DNA from 3 places in the Paenibacillus sp. GYB003 genome. Region 2 is predicted to be linked to each of the others. Evidence: riboswitches for the same ligand, from Rfam matches in the RefSeq annotation. Region 2 holds a riboswitch; each other region holds the start of a gene.

Region 1 (6,596 bases), on a different contig from region 2:
GATACGGCCCTAGTGCGCCGCGCGCCGCAATGCCATAAGATGAAGACGGCCGCTATTTTCGGCGGCCGGCGTTTCGATCGTCCCGCTTGCGGTTTCAGGCGGCGATCGCGCATCGAATCGAATCGAATCGGAGAAGCGCTACCTACCAGCGCCGGGAAAGGACGGATGTTATATGCCATTTAGCCTTGTCGAAACCGTTTCGGTACGACGTGTACCGGAACGAGCCGCACATACAATCGGACTGCGGAAGCGGTGCCGTCTCGAGTAATGTCATCGGCTCGGGCGGGTGCCGCTTCCGCCATCATACGGGAGGAATCCGCTTTGAATATGGAAAGCTTGGGCTGGACGCCCGAATTGGAATCGCATTTTCGCCAAAACGCCGGACCGGACGAAGGCTACGGCCGCGTCGCTTTGGAACATACGCATCTATATCGCCTTTACACGCCTCGGGGCGATATGCTCGCCGAAGTGTCTGGCAAGCTGCGGCACGAGGCTCGGGGCCGAAACGATTATCCCGCGGTCGGCGATTGGGTGACGGTCCGTTACCGGGAAGCCGACGGACGGGCGGTCATTCACGGCATTTTGCCGAGATTCAGCAAATTTTCGCGCAAGGTGGCCGGCTCCGTGACGGACGAGCAGATCGTGGCGGCGAACGTGAACACCGTATTTCTCGTCAACGCGTTGAACCAGGATTTCAACATGAGACGGCTCGAACGATATTTGATACTTGCCTGGGAAAGCGGCGCGAATCCGGTCGTCGTGCTGACGAAGGCCGACCTGTGCGGCGAGGCGGAGCGGCGGGAACGGATCGCCGAAGCGGAGGCGGCCGCGATCGGCGTCCCCGTTCATGCGATCAGCGCGGCGGCCGGCGTAGGGCTGGACGCGCTCGGGCCGTATTTTGCCGCCGGCCAAACGGTCGCTCTGCTCGGCTCGTCCGGCGCAGGCAAGTCGACGATCGTCAACCGGCTGTACGGCGAGACGATCATGCGGGTGCGCGATATTCGCGAAGACGACGATAAAGGCCGGCATACGACGACGCATCGCGAGCTCGTGCCGCTGCCGGGCGGCGGCGTGCTGATCGATACGCCGGGCATGCGCGAGCTGCAGCTGTGGCATGCGGACGAAGGGCTGGATCAAGGGTTCCGCGACGTGGAGGAGCTGGCGGCCTTATGCCGGTTCGGCGATTGCGGCCACGGCACCGAGCCGGGCTGCGCCGTGCAGGCGGCGCTTCGCACCGGCGAGCTTGCGGCCGACCGCTACGCCAGCTATTTGAAGCTCCGCAAGGAGCTCGCCTATTTGGCCCGCAAGGAAGACGCCGCGCTGCGCCAAAAGGAAAAAGAGCGATGGAAACGAATTCATGCGGATATGCGTAAAAACGGCAAGCCGTAGCGGTCGGCCGTTGATCCGTAAGCCAAAGGGGCGATTCGACATGAACCGTTCGCAATTTCGTTTTTTGGCGGGCCGGTGTCCCGAGCTTTACGCGCTTGCGGCGCGGGCGGAACATGTATTTGCCGTCAGTCCGGCCGCCGCGCCGGGCGAGCTTAAAGCGGTCGGCCGCTGGCTCGCGTTGGAGATGATGCGCCGGGAAGGACGGCTCGGCGAAGGAGAGGAGCCGGCCGATCCAGTCGCGGACCTGGACGCCATGGAGCTGCTGATGCCGGCCTTCGTCGCGCTGCTCAGGCGGCTCGAGCTTGCCGATCCGCGGGAGAGCGAGCTGCTCGTCGACGTTTCCGGCGTGAAGCGGACGATGCTCGGTTTGTACGATCTCGTTTGCTGGTATTACAAAACGTATATCGACGACGATTTCCGTCCCGAACCGTATTATATCGCCGCCCCCGATTCGGCGGCGCGCGCTCCGGCGGTCCGCGGGAACGGGATGAACGAAGCGGAGGAAGCGGGAAGCCGAACGATCGTCTTCGTCGACGGCACCGAACGGGAGGCGGAATGGCGCGAAAGCGCCGGAGCGGCGGGCGCTGCGAAGGGCATGACCGACGAGCGGGGCGGCGTCTACCGCGGCGAGACGAAGGGGCCGTGGAAGCACGGCCGGGGAACGTACGTATGGGCCGACGGGACGACGTACGAGGGAACGTGGGTCAACGACTTGGAGCACGGCTCCGGCGAAAAACGTTACGCGAACGGCGATTCGTACAGCGGCGAATGGCGCGAAGGAACCTTTCACGGAAACGGCGTCTATGTTTGGGCGGACGGGACCCGTTACGAAGGGGGCTGGGACGGCGGCCTCGAGCACGGCAGCGGCAGCAAGACGTACCCGGACGGAACGCGGCAAAGCGGGATATGGTCATACGGCGAATTCGTTCGAACGACCGATCAATTGCATCCGCCGACGATTCAACCGGACTGAGTTGGGGTACAAATATAAAGAGACGCCAACTAATCCGGTGAACCGTACGAACGCTGCACATACGGTTATCACCATCCTAAGCGGGGTGTAAGTGTATGCCATTTCATCATGTGCTGGTCGCGTATGACGGGTCTCCGCAATCGCAGACGGCTCTGGATCGCGCCGTCGATCTCGTTCGCGGCGCTCCGGGAGCGAAGCTGACGGTCGCCCACGCGTTCCAGCTCCCGAATTTCGTCGTGGGCGAGGCGATGGTGGTAGCGCCGGTCCTTACCGAGCTTGAAGAAATGTCGGAGTCGGAGCGCATTTTGGAAGAGGCGAAGGCGCGAGCCGCCCGGCTGCCGGACGCGACGTTTACGCTGCTGCAGGGCGATCCGGCCGCTTCGATATTGGAGTTCGCGGGAGAAATGGACGCGGACCTGATCGTCATCGGAAGCCGGGGACTCGGCACGTTCAAGGAGCTGGTGCTCGGCAGCGTCAGTCACTACGTCGTACAGCATTCCCCGATTCCGGTGCTCGTCATCAAAAACGAACGCTCCGGCCGATGACCCTAAAAAATTAAGCCAATATGGACAAAAATCCAGTCCGAGACGGCATCCGTCTCATATCGTAGATCGTGTGGTCCTAATTTCGCAATCGGCGGACGTAGACGATACGCTTCGCCGCCATTGGGAATCGACCGCAACAACTCGATATCGGGGAGGACTGGACATGGGATACCTTGGCGGTGCCGGTTGCGGCTATGGTGGCGGACTGTTTACTTCGACGGGCGTCATTTTGGTGTTGTTCATTTTGCTGGTCATCGTTAGCCGCGCCTTTATCTGATCGTCCTGAAAAGGCGTTCGGAAACAAGCATCGATACGATCCGGAGCGAGGGGCGGGCGACCGCCCCTCGCTTTCCGTTCGACCTCCGCTGCCGTGTCGAAAGGAACGAAAAACGTCCGAAAATAGTCGTTAATGTCTAAAAATAGGTAAAAAGGAGGATGCGGACGGACAAGCCCTTCTATATGCTTAAGGTAGGAATCGATAAAATAGAAGCCAAAACTTCGAAAGCTTCCCGATAAAGGCAAACCCGGCGAAAGCCGGCGACGCAAAGCTACAGGGGCTAAAGTCTCAGGCTAAGACGAGCGGAGACGATGCCAGCCAGCTGCCGAACGAACGGTTTGAAGTTTTTTTGTTTTGGATAAACGGATGGATGGGGACGCAGCAGGTCGATTACTTACGGAGCAAAGGGGCTGAACTTTAATGGACGAGCGGCTCAATTCAACGGAGCGCGGATTTTACGTAAAATTGGGCGACGATTTTTTCGGCATGTACGACACGTCGGGAGGGCCGAAGCTGTTTTTCAACCGCGACAAATACCGGCTGACCGATTCGAAATGGGATGTCGAGCTGGTCATCGGGCGCAAAAACAATCTGTTTATTTTTTATTGGCAGGGCGAGATGAAAATTTCGTTCCGTTTCTGCAAAAACCAGGATTCGGTGATCCAATTGTACCGTCTGCTGCAGGAGTACGTCTCCTCCAAGCGGACGTTGCGCTGACCATCGGCTTCCATACGAACCGGGCTTCCCGCCGTTACGGCGCGGAAGCTTTTTTCTTGAGCGCATGCCGCTGCAAAACGGCGGGAACACGAAAAACCGCATCGGGCGATGCGGCCTTGGAAGTCGGTTCATTCGGATACGGCAAAGGGAAAGGGGCTTATTCGGGCAGCTGAAAATAGATGTCTTCGCCTTGCGCGTCCAGCGTCAAATCGCGGTTCTCCAAAAACCAGACGTCCGCTTCCTCCATAAAAAACGTCATGCCGCCGGCGGTCGCCCGCAGCCCGGCATCGATCGGCTTCGCGCTCATTATGCCGAGCGCGTACGGGTTTTCCCCGCCGCCCGCGTATCGGACGTAAATGCGTATATGCTCGCCTTCGCGAAATCCCCATTCTTCGGCGAAACAACGGACGGCTTCGTCGGTTACGTTCAGCTTCATTCCGATTCCCCGTTTCTCGCGCCGGCATCGCCCAATCGCTTATGCATGAACACGAGCTCGTGCGCCAGACGTTCGATACGCTCGGCGGCGTCCGGATCGGCGATTTCTTTGCGTTCGTTGAAATGGCTGTCGTGCAAATAGACGTAGCTCGGAGCCACGTACGACCGGAAAAAGCCGGCGATCGGCTTCAGCTGGTTTTCGATGACGAGATAGTGCTGGTACGTGCCGCCCGTGGCGACGAAGCCGACGACCTTTTTGCGAAGCGCCGAAACCGGAATGAGATCGAACACGTTTTTGAGCGGTCCGGACAACGAAGCTTGGAAAATCGGCGTGCCGATGACGAAAAAGTCGGCTCCGGTGATCGCGTCGATAACCCGCTTCGTATCGCCCGTATAAGCGGAAGGGTCGCGTCCGTCGCAAAATACGACGTCGTATTGTTTGAGGTCGAGCAGCTCGGTCTCGACGGCCGGATCGTGCCTGCGCGCCTCCCGGAGCACTTCGTTTACGGCGATCGCCGTCTTCGAGCCGATAATCGTTCCCGATATGCCTAGCAGTTTCATGTCGTTCGCCTCTCTCGATAAGGTGGGATCCATAGGTCCGTGCGTCGGGGCGAAAGGAATTGCCCGAGGCGCGGAACGCGTTTCGTCCGCGTTGGCCGTTTCCCCATTATGGGAATATCGGCGGCGGTTTGTCAATAGTTTTGTAACTTTACATACAAATATGTGTAGGAAGTGAGACGTGCCGGAGCAGCCGGCTTGTATGATGCCGCGCGATAGTTCGACGAACCGAAGGCACGAGCATGCAGCCAATTTCGGAGTTACTTATAGGTTACCAAAGGAAGGAGGAATGAACTATTGCCCACGCGGAAACGTTCGACTGGGATAGGCCGAACGATGCGGGGATGGCTGATTTTGTGGAGTTAGATGTCTGCAAATGTCGAAGGTTATTTGTTGACAGCGCTTTCTTCCATTCTTTATGATGAACTTGTGCATCAGATGGATATCACTGTTTGGCAGCTTTTAACGCCGGGATGGAGGTGGATGATTCCGTATTCGGTTGATCTGGTTTCCGGTTGATGTGTACCGGATTCGTTTCGACCTTGATCGTTATAAGAAGTTCGATCGTTACAAGGAGGAGATGCAAATTGAAAAAAACGGTTGCCGCATGTTTGATCGGCATGCTGGCGTTCGGCGGCGCGGCCCAGACGGCCGCGGCGGACCCGGCGGCGGGCGGGGGGCTCGTGCAGGCGGCTTCGGCGCTTGCGGGCAAATCGTACGGCGAGCCCGAAGATCTCGGCGTCATGGTACAGAGCGTGTCGACGATCGATACCGCATACGGCGTCGAGGACGGGGTCCCGGTCCTGTATACGACGTCGAGCGGCACTCCCGCCGTATTCAACGTTGTCGATCTTCGCCAAAACAAGCTGCTGCGCTCGTTTCCGCTGAACGGAGCCGGCTCGGTATGGACGCATAAAACGGACGCGTCCGGCAACGTGTACATAGGCGGAACCGGCAAGCTGTACCGGTATTCGCCCGGGACGAAGACGGTTGCCGATCTCGGCGCCGTTACGCCCGGAGCGAAGGCGATTTACGGGTTGAGCACGGACGAGGCGGGCAATGTATATGGCGGCGTTTACCCGGGAGCGACTGTCTTCAAGTACGACCCCGCGACCGGGACGTTCAGCGATTACGGCACCGTGCAGCCGGGCCAGGATTACGTCCGCTCGTTGGCGTACGGGTACGGCAGCCTGTATGCGGGAATCGGCTCCGCCGGCTCGCTCGTCAAGCTCGACCCGGCCACGGGAACGAAGACGGCCGTGCCGTTTCCGGATTTGCCCGGGTACGACTCGAGCAATCCCGGCTTCGTGTACGACTTGAATACGGCCGGCCGTTATTTATTCGTTCATCTCAGCGCGCAAAACGTGCTGCTCGTCTACGATATGGAAGCCGGGACGTGGCTTTCGACGCTGATCGGAAACTACAGAGGGCTGTACACGTCCCCGGAAATGGACGGAAAGACGTATTTCGTCGCGGACGGCCGTGTAAAATCGTTCGACTTGTCGACGCACGCTATCGCCGACACCGGCATCGCGTTCGGCACGTATTTCCGCAGCTCCGGATGGGTCGAGCTGGCGGGCGACCCCGATTTTCCGGGCAAAAGCCTCGTCACGATCCAGTTCAGCGGCCAGCCGTTCGTCATGAATTTTACGACAGGCAAAAGCAAATCGCTCCCCGCCGTCGTCGAAGGCCAACCGATCGC
Region 2 (6,596 bases):
CGACTCCGGAATGAACTCGAGTCCGGCGTTCGGGAACGTGTCCGTGACAACGACGTTGTCCATGCTGTACTTGCCGTTATCGTCCGGATTTTTGTCGCCGTTGATTGTAATGAGCCACGTCGTCGTTTTGTTTTTATAATCCGCGGCTCCGTTTTCCTTCCGCAGGACGCGGCTTCTTTGGGTCGAGGTCGTCACTTCCTTGAATTCTCCGTCCGAAACGACCTTGTTCGTCACTTTTTTCCCTTCGGCAGCCGTGCGATCGATCGGCTTCGTTTTGTATTCGATCGTATACGCCGAATCGACATCTTTGTTGAACTGCAGCGTAAACCCGTTCCCCGTCGCGGTTGCCGAGTATTCGGACGCAGGAACCTGCTCCGTCGTCGCTCCTTTGTACACCTTGAGCGAATCGGGAATCCACTCGTGTACGGCGCTGAATTGGTCCGTTATAACGGCCTTTTCCTTCGGCACTTTACGCTCGCTGAAGTTGTATTTGACCGTCCACGTTACGATCCCGGTTGTCGAGTCGGCCTTGTACGATTTGGCCAAAAATTCGCCGCGCTGCACGGTTACCTCTGCGGTCGTTTTCGCATCCGTCATGCCTTCGCCCGACAGCACGGCCGTGTTGACGAATTTCGTTTGCTCGCCCGCAATGCGCGTCGCAAAGCGCACTCCGTAAGCTTTGCCGATCGTCTCGTCGCGGAACGCCAGCTTAAACCCGCTTCCGCTCGTTTCGACCGTATAAGCGCCTTTCTCGACCGGATTGCCGGGCACGGTCGTACCGTCTCCGTTCACCTGCAATTGATAAACCTCAATCGAGTCCGCAATCAATTCCAATCCGGCCGGCAGCGTGTCGGTGACGACCGCCCGCTTGATCTTGTCCAGCGATTTGTTGATCTGGATGTTCCAGTCGATCCGGTTTTTGTCGCTCGGATTTTGCTGCCCTTGCTTGTCGATCGGCTTTCCGCCCGGAGGCTTCAGGTGAACGATGACGGTTTGGACGCCGCCGTTTACCGGCACGGCGATAACGACCTCCGTGCTGCCTTTGACGATTTCTTCCTTAAATTCCGTGCGAATTTCCAGCTTGCCGCTTACGTTCGAATGAGTCTCCACATACTCGTTGAATGTAATGACGACTTTGCCGTCCCGGCTTACCGTAAACCGTCCGACCGTATCCTGGCCGGAAACGAGCGGTTCGTCGATGTCCGTAAAAATGTCAAACTGCGGCGGCAGCTCGAACGCGAACGTGCTTCCTTCTTTGTAGCCGTGACCGTTCGGAAGCGTCCATTCGTAAGCCAGATTGACGGCCGCTCCTATGTCCAGCGTGCTGTCCGGATTGTATACGGCGTCGATCACGGTGCCGTTCTGGTCGGTCAGCACGACCCGGGTCAAAATGCTCCCGGAATTCGCCGCAGGCTTTGCAGGCGCTGCAGGCGCATAAACGGCATTCGTGACTTGCCCGTAAACGGATTGTTGCACGCTTTCCGACGCGCCGGCGTTCCCCCAGACGGAAGCGCCGAACACCGTCTGAACCAGCAGCAGCAGCGCAAAAACGATTCCACTTGTTTTCTTCTTCATAGTTTCTCCATCGGTCTCCCCATCACCCTAATCTATCGTGCGCATAACGGGCATCGCCTCGTACGATTGGCGTGCCGACAAGGAGCTTTCGATCATTCACCTCCGCTTCTCACTTCTGGCGCACGACCCGGCTTCCGTTTTTCCGTCACCGATCAAGCTGGGCTTCTTGCAGTATACCCCCAGAAACTATACATTTTCTGAACAAACTGGAATAAGCCTTGGACGCGATGTCCAAGGCTGACGTTGATCTTATGGTTAATAATATTTGACCGCCGCATACCGGCCGGCGTCTTTGACCATCTCGAAAGCCGTGCCGCTTCCTTTCCAGCCGGCATCGACCGTCGTATCGACGGTGACCCATGCACCGTTCAAATACACTTCGTTCCACGCATGATACGCTTCGACGTATTCCGACGTTCCCATGACCAGCTTCGCCGGAATATCAACGCTCCTCAGCATGGCGGCGAACAGCGAAGCGTAGCCGTAGCATATATCTTTTCCTTCCGCAATCGTTCGGTCGATATCGGGGATATAATCCGCGAGATCGGAGGAAGCGAGCGCGTCGTCGTACCGGATCGTTCCGATCACGTATTCGTATACGGCCTGCACTTTTTCCGAATCGGTGGCGGACGTTTTTGTCAATTCCTTCGCAATTTGAACGGCGCGGCTCGTTTCGCTCCATTCGACGTTTTGCACGGAATTCAAGTAAACGTCTTCGGCTTGCGCGAGCTCGAGCTTTACCGTTGCTTCCCGCACCACTTTGTACTTGGTGCCGCCGACTTGTTCGAGGACGGAAATCGTATAATCGCCGTTGCCCATCTGCAGCGGAAACGATTGCTCTCTTTTGTCCGGCGGCAGCCGGTACGTATATTTAGTTTGCTCCTTCGCGATCATCAGCTTCGTTTTGACATCGGCATTTACGTCGTACCGGATCGTGACGATGCCGTCGTTCACGCGCTCCAAGCCGAGCCAATCGTCCGATTGCACCGCTTGTACGATCGGCGCGCACCATAGAAGCGCGAACATTGCGACAACGGCAAGCAAAACGTTGCGCATGTATAAAACTCCCTTCGGCGGCCAGGCTGCCATTGACGGTCGTCAGAAGGCCCTGTAGCTTTGCGTCCTTGCCTTTCGACAAGTTTGCCATTATCGTATTAGAGTTTCACCGATTCGGAGCGGGGGATTGTCCGAAAAAAAAGAAAAAAAGCGTAATCGTTCGGTAGCTGGCTGCCATTGACGAATCAAGAAGGCCCTGTAGCTTTGCGCCCTTGCCTTTCGACAAGTTTGCCGTTATCGTGACATGCTTTTGCATGAACTATCATACCAAATATATCAATTCCTATCAAGCACAAAATGTCGGCCTATTTGTCATATCGCGCGCCCCCCGCTGCTACCGTATTTGAAAAAACGCGACGACGATCGCCAGGCCGGCGATTCCCGAAACGACGTAAACGAGCGTAAGCCGGGTCCAATTCCCTTTCGTCCTGCGTTCGTAGCCGGGATTCCCCTCTTTGTTTTCCTTCGACATCCCTATCGCGACCGTCGCGACGCCGGCGAACATCGAGAAGAAAATAATGATCCAAACATATAACGATTGCGCCATAACGCACTGCCTCCTTGTTCGCATCGGAAACGAAACGCGCTTCCATCCTTCCCTATCATCTTAAATCGAGTTCGCCGAAAAGGGACCGTCCAATCGGTCGGGAATTGTCCCATCCACTTTTCAACAAATCGAAACAAGATGTTCACGAAGCTGCAACAATCGCCGTTCGCCTCGCGGCCGAATTGCCGGTACGATGAAGATGCCGCCTTGGCGGCACGATAATAGATCGCTTACCAAGGGGTGTCGTTCATGTGGAGGCCGGATCGCGACAGCAAAACGCCGTTGTATCGGCAAATCGCGGACTATATGGAGCAGCGCATATCGTTCGGCGAGCTGCCGCCGGGCAGCATCCTCCCGTCCGAACGGAAGCTGGCGGAGCAGCTCGGCGTCAACCGCAGCACCGTCGTGCAGGCTTACGACGATTTGCGCGCTTCGGGAATGATCGAAAGCGCGACCGGAAGCGGGACCCGCGTCAGCCAACATAAATGGGGAATGGCCCAGAAGCATCCCCCCAACTGGAGCCGCTACGTCGAGGGCGGCACCTTTTTGCCGAACTTGCCGCTGATGCGCCGCATTCGCGAATCGATCCGGAGAGGCGATCCGGCCGTCAACTTCGCCAGCGGGGAGCTTGCCCCGGAATTGTCGCCGAACGAAGCGATACGCGGCTTGATGGCCGGGCGTCCGTTCCGGGAACAGATGGGATACGGCGATCCCCAAGGATACGGCAAGCTGAGGATCGCTTTGGCATCGTTTTTGCGGGAGCATCGGGGCATTCGCGCCACGGACGATTCCATCCTCGTTACGTCGGGCTCGCAGCAGTCGTTGTATTTGATTACGCAATGCTTGCTCAGTCCCGGGGACGCCATCGCCATCGAAAATCCGTCCTACTGCTACTCGCTTCCGATGTTTCAATCCGCGGGACTCCGGTTGTTCGGACTGCCGGTCGACAAGCGCGGCGTCGACCCGGAGCATATCCAGTCGCTGTACCAGAAGCACCGCATCCGCATGGTGTTTCTGAACCCGATCTTTCAAAACCCGACGGGGACCGTTGTCGACGAGGAGCGAAAGAAGGAGCTCGTCGCCTGCTGCGAGCGGCTCGGCATTCCGATCGTCGAGGACGACCCGTTCGGCTTGACGTCGTTGAACGAAGACCGTCAGCCGCTGCCGATGAAAGCGGCGGATCCGAACGGAACCGTGCTGTACGTCGGGTCGCTGTCCAAAATCGCCGCATCCGGCCTGCGCATCGGCTGGATCGTCGCCCCCCAATCCGTCATCAACCGATTGGCGGACGCCCGCGAGCAAATGGATTTCGGCTTGAGCGTCTTCCCCCAATGGATTGCCGCGCATTTTTTGGAGTCGCGCGATTTGCGGCCGCACTTGATGCGGCTAAGGGCCGCCCTCCGCAGCCGGAGAGACGTTATGGCGGAGGCGCTGCGGCGGGAGCTCTCGGGCGAGATCGCTTTCGACCTGCCGGAGGGCGGCTTGAATCTTTGGTGCAAAGTCCGCCGGCCGGTTCACGATTTTGCGCTGCTGGAAAACGGAATCAAGAAAGGGGTTCTGTTCGTCCCGGGGAGCGTGTACGGCTCCGAGTCGGGCTTCGTCCGGCTGACGTACGCCAGGCCGCGGACGGAGGATATCGAGCCGGGGATTGCGAAATTCGCGGAGGCGCTTAGGCTGACGCTTGGAACATAGCGCCAGGCTTTGTAAGTCACGGACAGCCCTCTCGTTAACCCGAATGCGCGTTCCTCCCTATGGTACCTCAAACGTCAGCCCGCTGAGTATGACTCGTATGGGCCATCGGGGACGTTCCGCTCGCTCGTCCGCATGACTCATTGGGGCTATATACGGCATTGGCGGATGAATGGTATGATTATGAATTGATAAAGGAGGGGAACCGTGATGCAGAAATGGATTATGGCCGTCTTGTTTTTCGGAGCATGCGCCTTCGGCATCGTCATGCTGACCGTAAGCGCCGTAACGGACAAGCCGGAGAAGGAGCAGGAAGCGAAGGGGCCGTCGATGCCGAGCGTAACGCTGGACCAGGCCGCAGCCGAAGCCATCTACAAGCAGTCCTGCGTCGCCTGTCACGGCAATCAGCTGGAAGGCAAAGTGGGGCCGAATTTGCAGAAGGTCGGAACAAAGCTGACGAACGAACAGCTCTACAAGCTCGTCTTGAACGGCAAAGGGGGGATGCCCGCTTTCAAAAGCTCCCTGAAGGAAGAAGAAGTCGCCAATCTGGCGTTATGGCTGGCCCAGCATAAATAAGGACGGAAGCCCGGTTCCGGTTCGGAATCGGGCTTTTCCTTTCGCGGCTATCGTACGGCCTTGTCGTTCCAATCGACTTTGTAGTCGTACATCCATCGGTTCGATCCTTTACTCGCCGATTTCAGGAACAGCGGCATCATCAAATCGCGGAAAAACACTTGCACCGGATGGGTCGCATGCTTGCGCTGCCCGATCCGCCTCGAATACTGCACGATCCGCTCGACCCTGTCGCGGCGCGCATGTTGAAACTCGGCGAAAGCGAGCTGCATGTTCGGGATGTCGCGAATGCACTTGGCCAGCACGATCGCATCCTCGAGCGCCATCGAAGCGCCCTGCCCGGCATTGGGCGACGTCGCGTGGACGGCATCGCCGAGCAGGACGACCGACTTGTCGTGCCAGACGGATAGCGGCGGCATATCGTAGATCGGGTAAGCGCCGATCTCGTCCTTCGTCGATCGAACGATTTCCGGAATCGGATCGATATCGTCTTCGTATAAGCCGTTGATCGTTTTGCGCCACTCCGCTTGCGGAATGCTTTGCAGCTCCCGCCGGGACGGCTCTCCGGGATAGTCCATGTTGCCGAACCAGTATACTTCTTCGCCGTTTCGGACCGAATAGCCGAAAAACGCCCGTTTTCCGAATACCATCGTCTGGGTGCCCGGTTCGCAAGCGATCGAATCGCTCTTCAAAAAACCGCCGAAGCTAATCAGTCCCGTATAGGACGGCGCGGGCGCGGCCGGCATCACGATCTTCCGCACGCGGGAATTAATGCCGTCGCAGCCGACCAGAAAATCGCCGGATGCGGTCGAACCGTCCTCGAAAGTAACGTCGACGCGGCGAAGCTCGTTCGCATCGACGCTTTTCAGCCGTTTGCCGTATTCGATCGAAATCCCCTGACGCAGCGCTTCCTCGCGCAGCGCCTTGTGCAGCATCCCTCTCTTGATCGTGTAGCCTTGAGGCTCTCCCGCCGTTTCGCCGACAATGCCGAGCAGCTTGCCTTTCCCGCTGTACATCTTCATCGCATGCATCGGAATGCCTTCCCGGCGAATTTGGTCGTCCATCCCCAATTCCTTCAGCACCTGCAATCCGTTCCGAGCCAAATGAAGAAACAATCCGGAATAATCGTCGGCTCGCGCCTCCGCTTCGTAAACGA
Region 3 (6,596 bases), on a different contig from region 2:
GCATGCCGACCCCGCTTACGCCCGCGTTGTTGAACAGGACGTCGATCCGCCCGAACCGGGCGATCGCCCGCTCCGCCATGCGGCTCGCCTCGTCCGGCTTCGTGACGGCGGCGCGAACGTACACCGCTTCTCCGCCGTTCGCCTCGATTTGGCGAACCGTCTCCAAGCCGCCGCCGTCGTCCACGTCGTTCACGACGACGGACGCCCCCTCGCTCGCAAACAGAAGCGCGGCGCTTCTTCCGATGCCGGAGCCCGCTCCGGTGATCAGGCCTATTTTCCCGTACAGTCTCATAGCCTCAAATCCGGCTCCTTCCCGAAGCTTCTCCGCTCACGCCCGCGGTCGTTCCTCCCGCCCGCTCTCGCACGAGCGGATAATCGCTTCGGCGACGGCGATGCCGTGCACCGCGTCGTCGAACGACGTATATTCGGGCTTCGTCCCCCGGGCGACGCACGAGCAAATATACGTAAGCTGCTCGCGCAGCGCGCCGAACGTGCTGCCGTTTAACGCATGATGAATGAAATAGTCCGGCGACGTCCGCCCCCGCTCGTCCCACAGCTGCAAGTTGGAGCCGCCGTTCGCGAACTGCGCCGTTCCGCTCGTGCCGATAATTTCCGCCGCGTCGTTCATGACGATGCCCGCTTCGTCCGGCGTCATCCAGTTGCTGTGCAGGAAGGCGATCGTTCCGTTTTCGAATTCGAGGCACGACCATAAAATATCCGGCACGACGTCGTCGTGAACCGCCTTGCCGTACGCCTTGACCGATTTGACCCGGCTTCCCGCGTACCAGATCGCGATATCGAGATCGTGCACCGTCAGCTCGAACACGGTATGCGTCCGCTTGTACGTGCGGAACATCCCTTTCGTCCGGCCGCGTTTCAGGTACATGCTCTGGGGCGCGCCGATCCGGCCCGACCGGATCGCCTGATAGATGTCCGCGTACCGCGGCTCGAACCGGAGCAGATGCCCGGCGAAAATAAACGTGCCGTTCTCCTCCGCCAGCTTCGCCATCCCGGCCGCCTCCTCCAGCTTCGTCGACACCGGCTTCTCGACCAGCACATGCTTGCCCGAGCGGAGCGCCATGGCGGCCGGCCCGAAATGCTCGTGCTCGAACGTCGCGATGCTGACCAGGTCGATATCGCTACGCTCCAGCAGCTCTTCGCCGCGGCCGTACGCGTGCCTCACCCCGTACTTCTCCGCAAGCCGCTTCGCCTTCTCCTCGTCGCGGTCGCATACCGCGACCACTTCCGCCTGGGGCATCGAATGAAACGCTTCCAAATGGCAGCTTCCCCAGCTGCCGAGCCCGATAATGGCGACTTTTACTTGATCCGTCATCGCAGCGTTCGCTCCTTCTCCCGGGTTTAGCCTTCGTACGGCCAAACCGTCTTCATTGTTATATATTATATATAATGCATAATACGATTATATCGCCTCCACTCCCTCGTTTCAACCTTAAAATGCGGGGTGCGCCGCACCGATTCGCCCAAAGCCGCGCAAGCCGTCGCAGGCGGGCCTGGAAGCCTTCCCCACGGAAGTGCCCCTTTCCGCGCAAAAAAAGAAGCTTTCTCCCGCCGGACGGCGCAAAGAAAGCTTTTCCCTTACATGAGCGGGGCGACCTGCTCGAGCCGGGCGATCGGCCCGCCTGGCGCGGCGATGTCGGATATTTCGGAGAACGGAATCGGGAATGTCGGAAATCCGTAAGCGTAAGGCGTATATTCGTACAGCTGGAAGTAGACGACCAGCTCGTTCGGGGTCAAGTAGTAGTCTTGATTCGGCCCTACGCCTTTGAACGGAGTCGACTCCAAAATGGGCACGTCGTGTTCTTCGATCTGCCTGCGCAAAATGGCGTCGATTTTTTCCTTGTACCCGCTGTTTTCCCGAAACAAATCGTGAAACCTGTACTCGCGGCCGTCCCACAAATCCATCGTCAGCGACTTCTGCACCGTCAATCCGTGAGCGGCTCCCGGCGAGTAGGCGTAGTTTTGAAACACGATGCTGATCAGTCCGTCGCCGTTCAGCTTGATGTCGTACGTCCCGGCGATTTCGATTTTCGGGTCCTGCACGTACCCTTGCCCCTGAATGAGCCCGTATACGAGACGCAAAATCCGGTCGTTCATGACCATCTGCGCTTTCCGGTTCGGCAGTCCGGTCAGCTGGGGGTAGCGGATTTGCAATCGCGGCTTGATCATCACTTTTTTCGAGATGCCTGCGGTCAAATTGCGAAACTCCATCGCAAGCTTCACCTCCTTCCGGCATATTCGCCTATTACTAGCGATATTCAGCGGGAAGGAAAAGGTGCCTCGCATTCGGAATTTTCGCCCGGACGCGGCCCGATAACAAAGCAGGCGTCCCTGCGGACGCCTGTAGCCTTTTACAATATGCCGTTTTCCGGTCGACTGCGGCCCATCAGCTGCTCCATATGCCGGTGGCGCAATATTTCCTGCACGATCTCTTGCTCGATTTTGCCGTTGTACTCCCGCAGCATACGGGGGAGCAGAAACAAATCGACGATCACCCATACGAACAAGGCGAGAGCCGGCAGCGCGAACAAAATCGCCGACACGACGATGAGGGCGACGGACTCCATCGCGGAGCCGACGCTTAGCATAATATAGAACACGACCGACAGCAAAAAGAGGACGAGCTGCAGGGCGCCCGTTCCCGGCCTTTTCAAATAAAACCGGTGCAAGCCCAGATGCCCCCCGAGCAGCATCAAGTAAGCGATGGCGGTCGACTTCTCGGCGGACCGCATTTCCGATTGGAACACCATCAATTCGTTCAGCGTCAAATCTTGTTTCGTATGCATGCCGACGCTCCTAACGGTTCATGCGGTTACGCATTTTTTTGCATCATGATTTGATCCATGACGCGTCCTTCCACTTCCCGGTTGTGATCTTTGACCCACGTATGTAAAAGAAACGCGTCGATCAGCCACCATATGCACGTTACGATCATCCCGATCATCGTGATCGATAAAATCAATTGGGCGATGGCCGACCCTTTTTTCCTCAAATAAAAGCGATGGCCCCCGAACAGCCCGAGAAAGTACCAAAGAATATAGGCGACCACCATATTTTTGCCTTGATTTTTCACTTCTTGCTCGAGAATCAGCAGTTCGCGAGCGTCGAGCTGGCTTTTGACCGCAATGTTGTAACTCATTTTACAAATACAGTCTCCTTTTGTCATGATTTGTCACAAATACGTAACTAGTATAATGAATCAATTCCTTTCAGACAACGATTATTTTTCGGAATTGCAAGAATGCGAAATTAGTCCTAGACGCCGCGGCGCGGCTCAGCCTCTCTTGTATTCCTGGCAGGCGAGGCACGTATGCACGTCCACGCAAGTCGGGTGGACTGTTCCGGTAAACTTGGTGCAGTAGATCGGAGTTTTGAATTCGATGTTCGAGGAGATCATGGAGCAATAGCCGCACCTGCCGATCAACTCGACGGTCAAGCGTCGCAAATCGGTTTTCAATTCCGTAATTTCGTCCAATTCGTTCACCCCCGTCGTCTAAAATGCGTGCAGCACCGCGGCAGGTTGCCACGACAAAACGGACGCCGCCCTAAGGCGCCGTCCGTTTAAATGACGGTATGGATCGACTATTGGGCGGCCCGGCTGTCATGACGAAACGGTTCGGCCCGGCGGCGCGTGGGGAACGGCAGATCCGTCCATGGCGCTCGGCGTTGCTTTCGTTTTAGACCCGCGGCTTTGCGTCCCTGTCTTTCGAGCAGGTTTGCCTTTATCCGAATGCATGCGATATGACTGATACCAGAGTACCATATCGAATTCGACAAGATAATAGGTCTTATTTCCTAAACCGATTCGCTTTCACACAAGGCGACGATGCGCAGCCGCCAATAGTCGGCGAACCACCGTCCGTCGCGGAACAGCTCCGGCTTCGCCAGCCGCTTCGTCTCCGCATACGCTTCGCGCTTCTCCGCTTCCGTCATCCCGGCGAAAAAGCTGCCGCCGAACATGTCGAGCCAGTGGTCCAAGCCGCGCTCCCCGTCGTCCAGCGGCGTCGGTCTGGCGAAATGGAGCGCGAACTCGACCCGGAACCCCGCCTCCTCGAGCAAAGTCGCATATTCGGCTACGGACGGAAAATACCACGGATGGCGCGCCTCGGCGTCGATCCCGAACCCGGCCAGCGCTTCGGTCGCCGCGCTTACGATGACGCCGACGTTATGCTTGCCGCCGAATTCCGCGACGAACCGTCCGCCCGGCTTCAACGCGCTGCGCGCGGTCCGGAGGACGGCCTCCGGCGGCTTGATCCAATGCAGCGCGGCGTTGGAAAAGACGGCGTCGTACCGGCGATCCGGGCGGTACGTGCGTGCATCCGCCGCCTCGAAAACCAAATCCGGGTACTTTTCCCGCGCCCGGCAGACCATGTCCGGCGAAAAATCGATGCCGTACGGCAGCGCCCCGACGTTCGCCAGCTCCCGGCACAAATCTCCGGTGCCGCAGCCGATATCGAGCACCGTCTCCCCCGGCCGGGCGTCAAGCAATTGGAGAACGGACCTCCCGTACTCCGATACGTAACCGATTCGCGAATCGTACAGCGAGGCGTTCCAGGTCGGACTTGCACTTTCGTTCTGTTTGTTGCCGCTCATGAGCGCACCATCCCTTCGGCTTGATACGTCCAGTATGAAGCCACGGCGCTCATTGTTCCAATATATGATACATATGATTTTAATAGTTATTTCCTATAGCCTTGCAAAAACGGCTCCAGCCGCAGCTTCAGCTCCTCGCCGATCGGCGTCAAGGGCAGCCGCACCGCGTCCGAACGAATGCGCCCGGCCTGCGCCAACACCCATTTCAAAGGCGCGGGGTTCGGCTCCGCGAACAGCAGCCGGACCAGCGGCGCCAATTCGTCGAATACCAGCTTCGCGTCTTTGACGCGCCGCTTGACGTACAGGTCGTACAGCTTCACGAAGCGGTCCGTGAACACGTTCGCCGAAGCCAGCATCCCTCCGTCGGCGCCGCAGCACAGCGCCGCGTAAAAATACGAATCGTCGCCGCACAGAAGCGCTTTGTCCGTCCGGCCGGCGAGCTCGAGAACGTTGCGAATCCCCCCGCTGCTTTCCTTCAGGCCCGCCACGCCCTCGATTTCAAGCAGCGCGGCCAGCGCGTCCGGCGACAGCTCCAATCCGGTCCGGTACGGAATATGGTACGCCACGACCGGCAGCCCGACGTCGGCGACCCGTCTGTAATGCTCCAAGACGCCCTCCGCCGACGGGCGGTTGTAATACGGGGTTACGACGAGCGCGCCGTCCGCGCCGAGCGACCGGGCTTTCCGCGTCAGCCGCACCGCTTCCGCCGTATCGTTCGAGCCGGTACCGAGCAGGATCGGCACGCCCGGCCGCCCTCTCGCCTCGATGGCGATCTCGGCCATGCGGCTCGCCTCCTCCCAACGGACCGTCGGGCTTTCCCCCGTCGTGCCGTTTACGACAATGCCGTGCACGCCTTGATCGAGCAGCGATTGCACGAGATTCCGGAAGCTTTCGAGATCCGGCTTTCCGTCCGGGGTAAACGGCGCGACGACCGGAACGATGACGCCTTTCAACCTGTTTGCCAACATGAACGATCCCTCCTCGCGATGTCGCCGGCCGGGATGCCGGCTCTGGAACCAATGTAGCATAGGAATCGCAATCGGCGTTAGCTATAATAAACGATAAGAACGATCGGTTTTATCGATCGATTGGGATTGGGAGGAATGGGGATGGATTTGGCTTTGCTGCGCACGTTCAAGGAGACGGCCCGGCTTATGAACGTCACCCGCGCCGCCGATTCGCTCGGCTATGCGCAGTCGAGCGTAACCGCGCAAATCCGCAAGCTCGAGCAGCATTACGGCGTGCCGCTGTTCGAGCGGAGCGGACGGGGCATTCGGCTGACGCCGGGCGGCCAGCAGCTGCTCGCGTTCGCCGACCGGCTGCTCGATTTGGCGGAGGAGTCGCTGCAGGCCGTCTCCGCGGAAACGGCGGGCTCGCTGACGGTCGGCTCGATCGAGTCGATGGCGGCGTTTTACTTGCCGCCTTACGTGCGCCGGCTGAAGGAGACGTTCCCGCGGGCCGAGCTGCTGCTGCAAACCGAAGGCGAGGCGGAGCTGCTGCACGGCGTCCGGAAAGGCGTGTACGATGCGGGCATCCTGCTGGAAAAGCAAACAAGCTCCGATCCGGAGCTTGTGCGCGTCGTGCTGAAGGAGGAGCCGCTGCTGCTCGTCGCGAGGCCCGATCATCCGCTGGCGGAAGCCGCGCATGTCCGGCCGGGCGACTTCGCCCGCCACGCCTGGGTCGCCCCGGAGCCGAGCTGCTCGTACCGGAGCATGCTTACCGGGCTGCTGCACGGCCACGGCGTCCGTCCGCAGCTGTCGTGCGAGCTCGGGAGCGTCGAGGCGATCAAGCGCTGCGTCCTGCACGGACTCGGCATGGCGCTTCTGCCCGCGTGCGCGGTCGCGGCCGAAATCGCGGACGGACGGCTTCGGGCGCTCCCGTTCTCGCATCCCGAGCTGCGCGTCTACGTGCAGCTCGTCTACCCGGCGGGACGCTGGATTTCGCGAACGCTCGCGGCGTTTATCGCCATGCTGCGGGAGGCGGCG

Evidence for each region. A riboswitch is a leader RNA that binds a small molecule or an ion and turns the genes downstream of it on or off. The one in region 2 is predicted to bind cyclic di-GMP.
Region 1: it holds a riboswitch for cyclic di-GMP, as region 2 does, so the genes downstream of both, PV407_RS10910 (hypothetical protein) here and PV407_RS27015 (transglutaminase-like domain-containing protein) in region 2, are expected to answer to the same signal.
Region 3: it holds a riboswitch for cyclic di-GMP, as region 2 does, so the genes downstream of both, PV407_RS09840 (hypothetical protein) here and PV407_RS27015 (transglutaminase-like domain-containing protein) in region 2, are expected to answer to the same signal.

What each region holds. Positions count from the first base shown of each region.
Region 1 is NZ_JARBDC010000032.1:16,014-22,609, reverse strand. It holds gene rsgA (ribosome small subunit-dependent GTPase A) at 328-1,389, shown strand; gene PV407_RS10925 (MORN repeat-containing protein) at 1,430-2,362, shown strand; gene PV407_RS10920 (universal stress protein) at 2,458-2,907, shown strand; gene PV407_RS10915 (YjcZ family sporulation protein) at 3,071-3,184, shown strand; cyclic di-GMP riboswitch class I at 3,415-3,514, shown strand; gene PV407_RS10910 (hypothetical protein) at 3,605-3,901, shown strand; gene PV407_RS10905 (HesB/YadR/YfhF family protein) at 4,059-4,337, opposite strand; gene PV407_RS10900 (NADPH-dependent FMN reductase) at 4,334-4,897, opposite strand; gene PV407_RS10895 (hypothetical protein) at 5,482-6,596, shown strand, end outside.
Region 2 is NZ_JARBDC010000085.1:37,221-43,816, reverse strand. It holds gene PV407_RS27020 (collagen binding domain-containing protein) at 1-1,575, opposite strand, end outside; gene PV407_RS27015 (transglutaminase-like domain-containing protein) at 1,831-2,631, opposite strand; cyclic di-GMP riboswitch class I at 2,645-2,730, opposite strand; cyclic di-GMP riboswitch class I at 2,791-2,874, opposite strand; gene PV407_RS27010 (hypothetical protein) at 2,966-3,178, opposite strand; gene PV407_RS27005 (aminotransferase-like domain-containing protein) at 3,428-4,870, shown strand; gene PV407_RS27000 (c-type cytochrome) at 5,078-5,443, shown strand; gene PV407_RS26995 (FAD-dependent oxidoreductase) at 5,491-6,596, opposite strand, start outside.
Region 3 is NZ_JARBDC010000025.1:32,504-39,099, forward strand. It holds gene PV407_RS09815 (SDR family NAD(P)-dependent oxidoreductase) at 1-292, opposite strand, end outside; gene PV407_RS09820 (Gfo/Idh/MocA family protein) at 329-1,333, opposite strand; gene PV407_RS09825 (DUF3298 and DUF4163 domain-containing protein) at 1,597-2,229, opposite strand; gene PV407_RS09830 (NINE protein) at 2,370-2,804, opposite strand; gene PV407_RS09835 (TM2 domain-containing protein) at 2,831-3,157, opposite strand; gene PV407_RS09840 (hypothetical protein) at 3,293-3,493, opposite strand; cyclic di-GMP riboswitch class I at 3,604-3,749, opposite strand; gene PV407_RS09845 (methyltransferase domain-containing protein) at 3,814-4,611, opposite strand; gene dapA (4-hydroxy-tetrahydrodipicolinate synthase) at 4,698-5,579, opposite strand; gene PV407_RS09855 (LysR family transcriptional regulator) at 5,721-6,596, shown strand, end outside.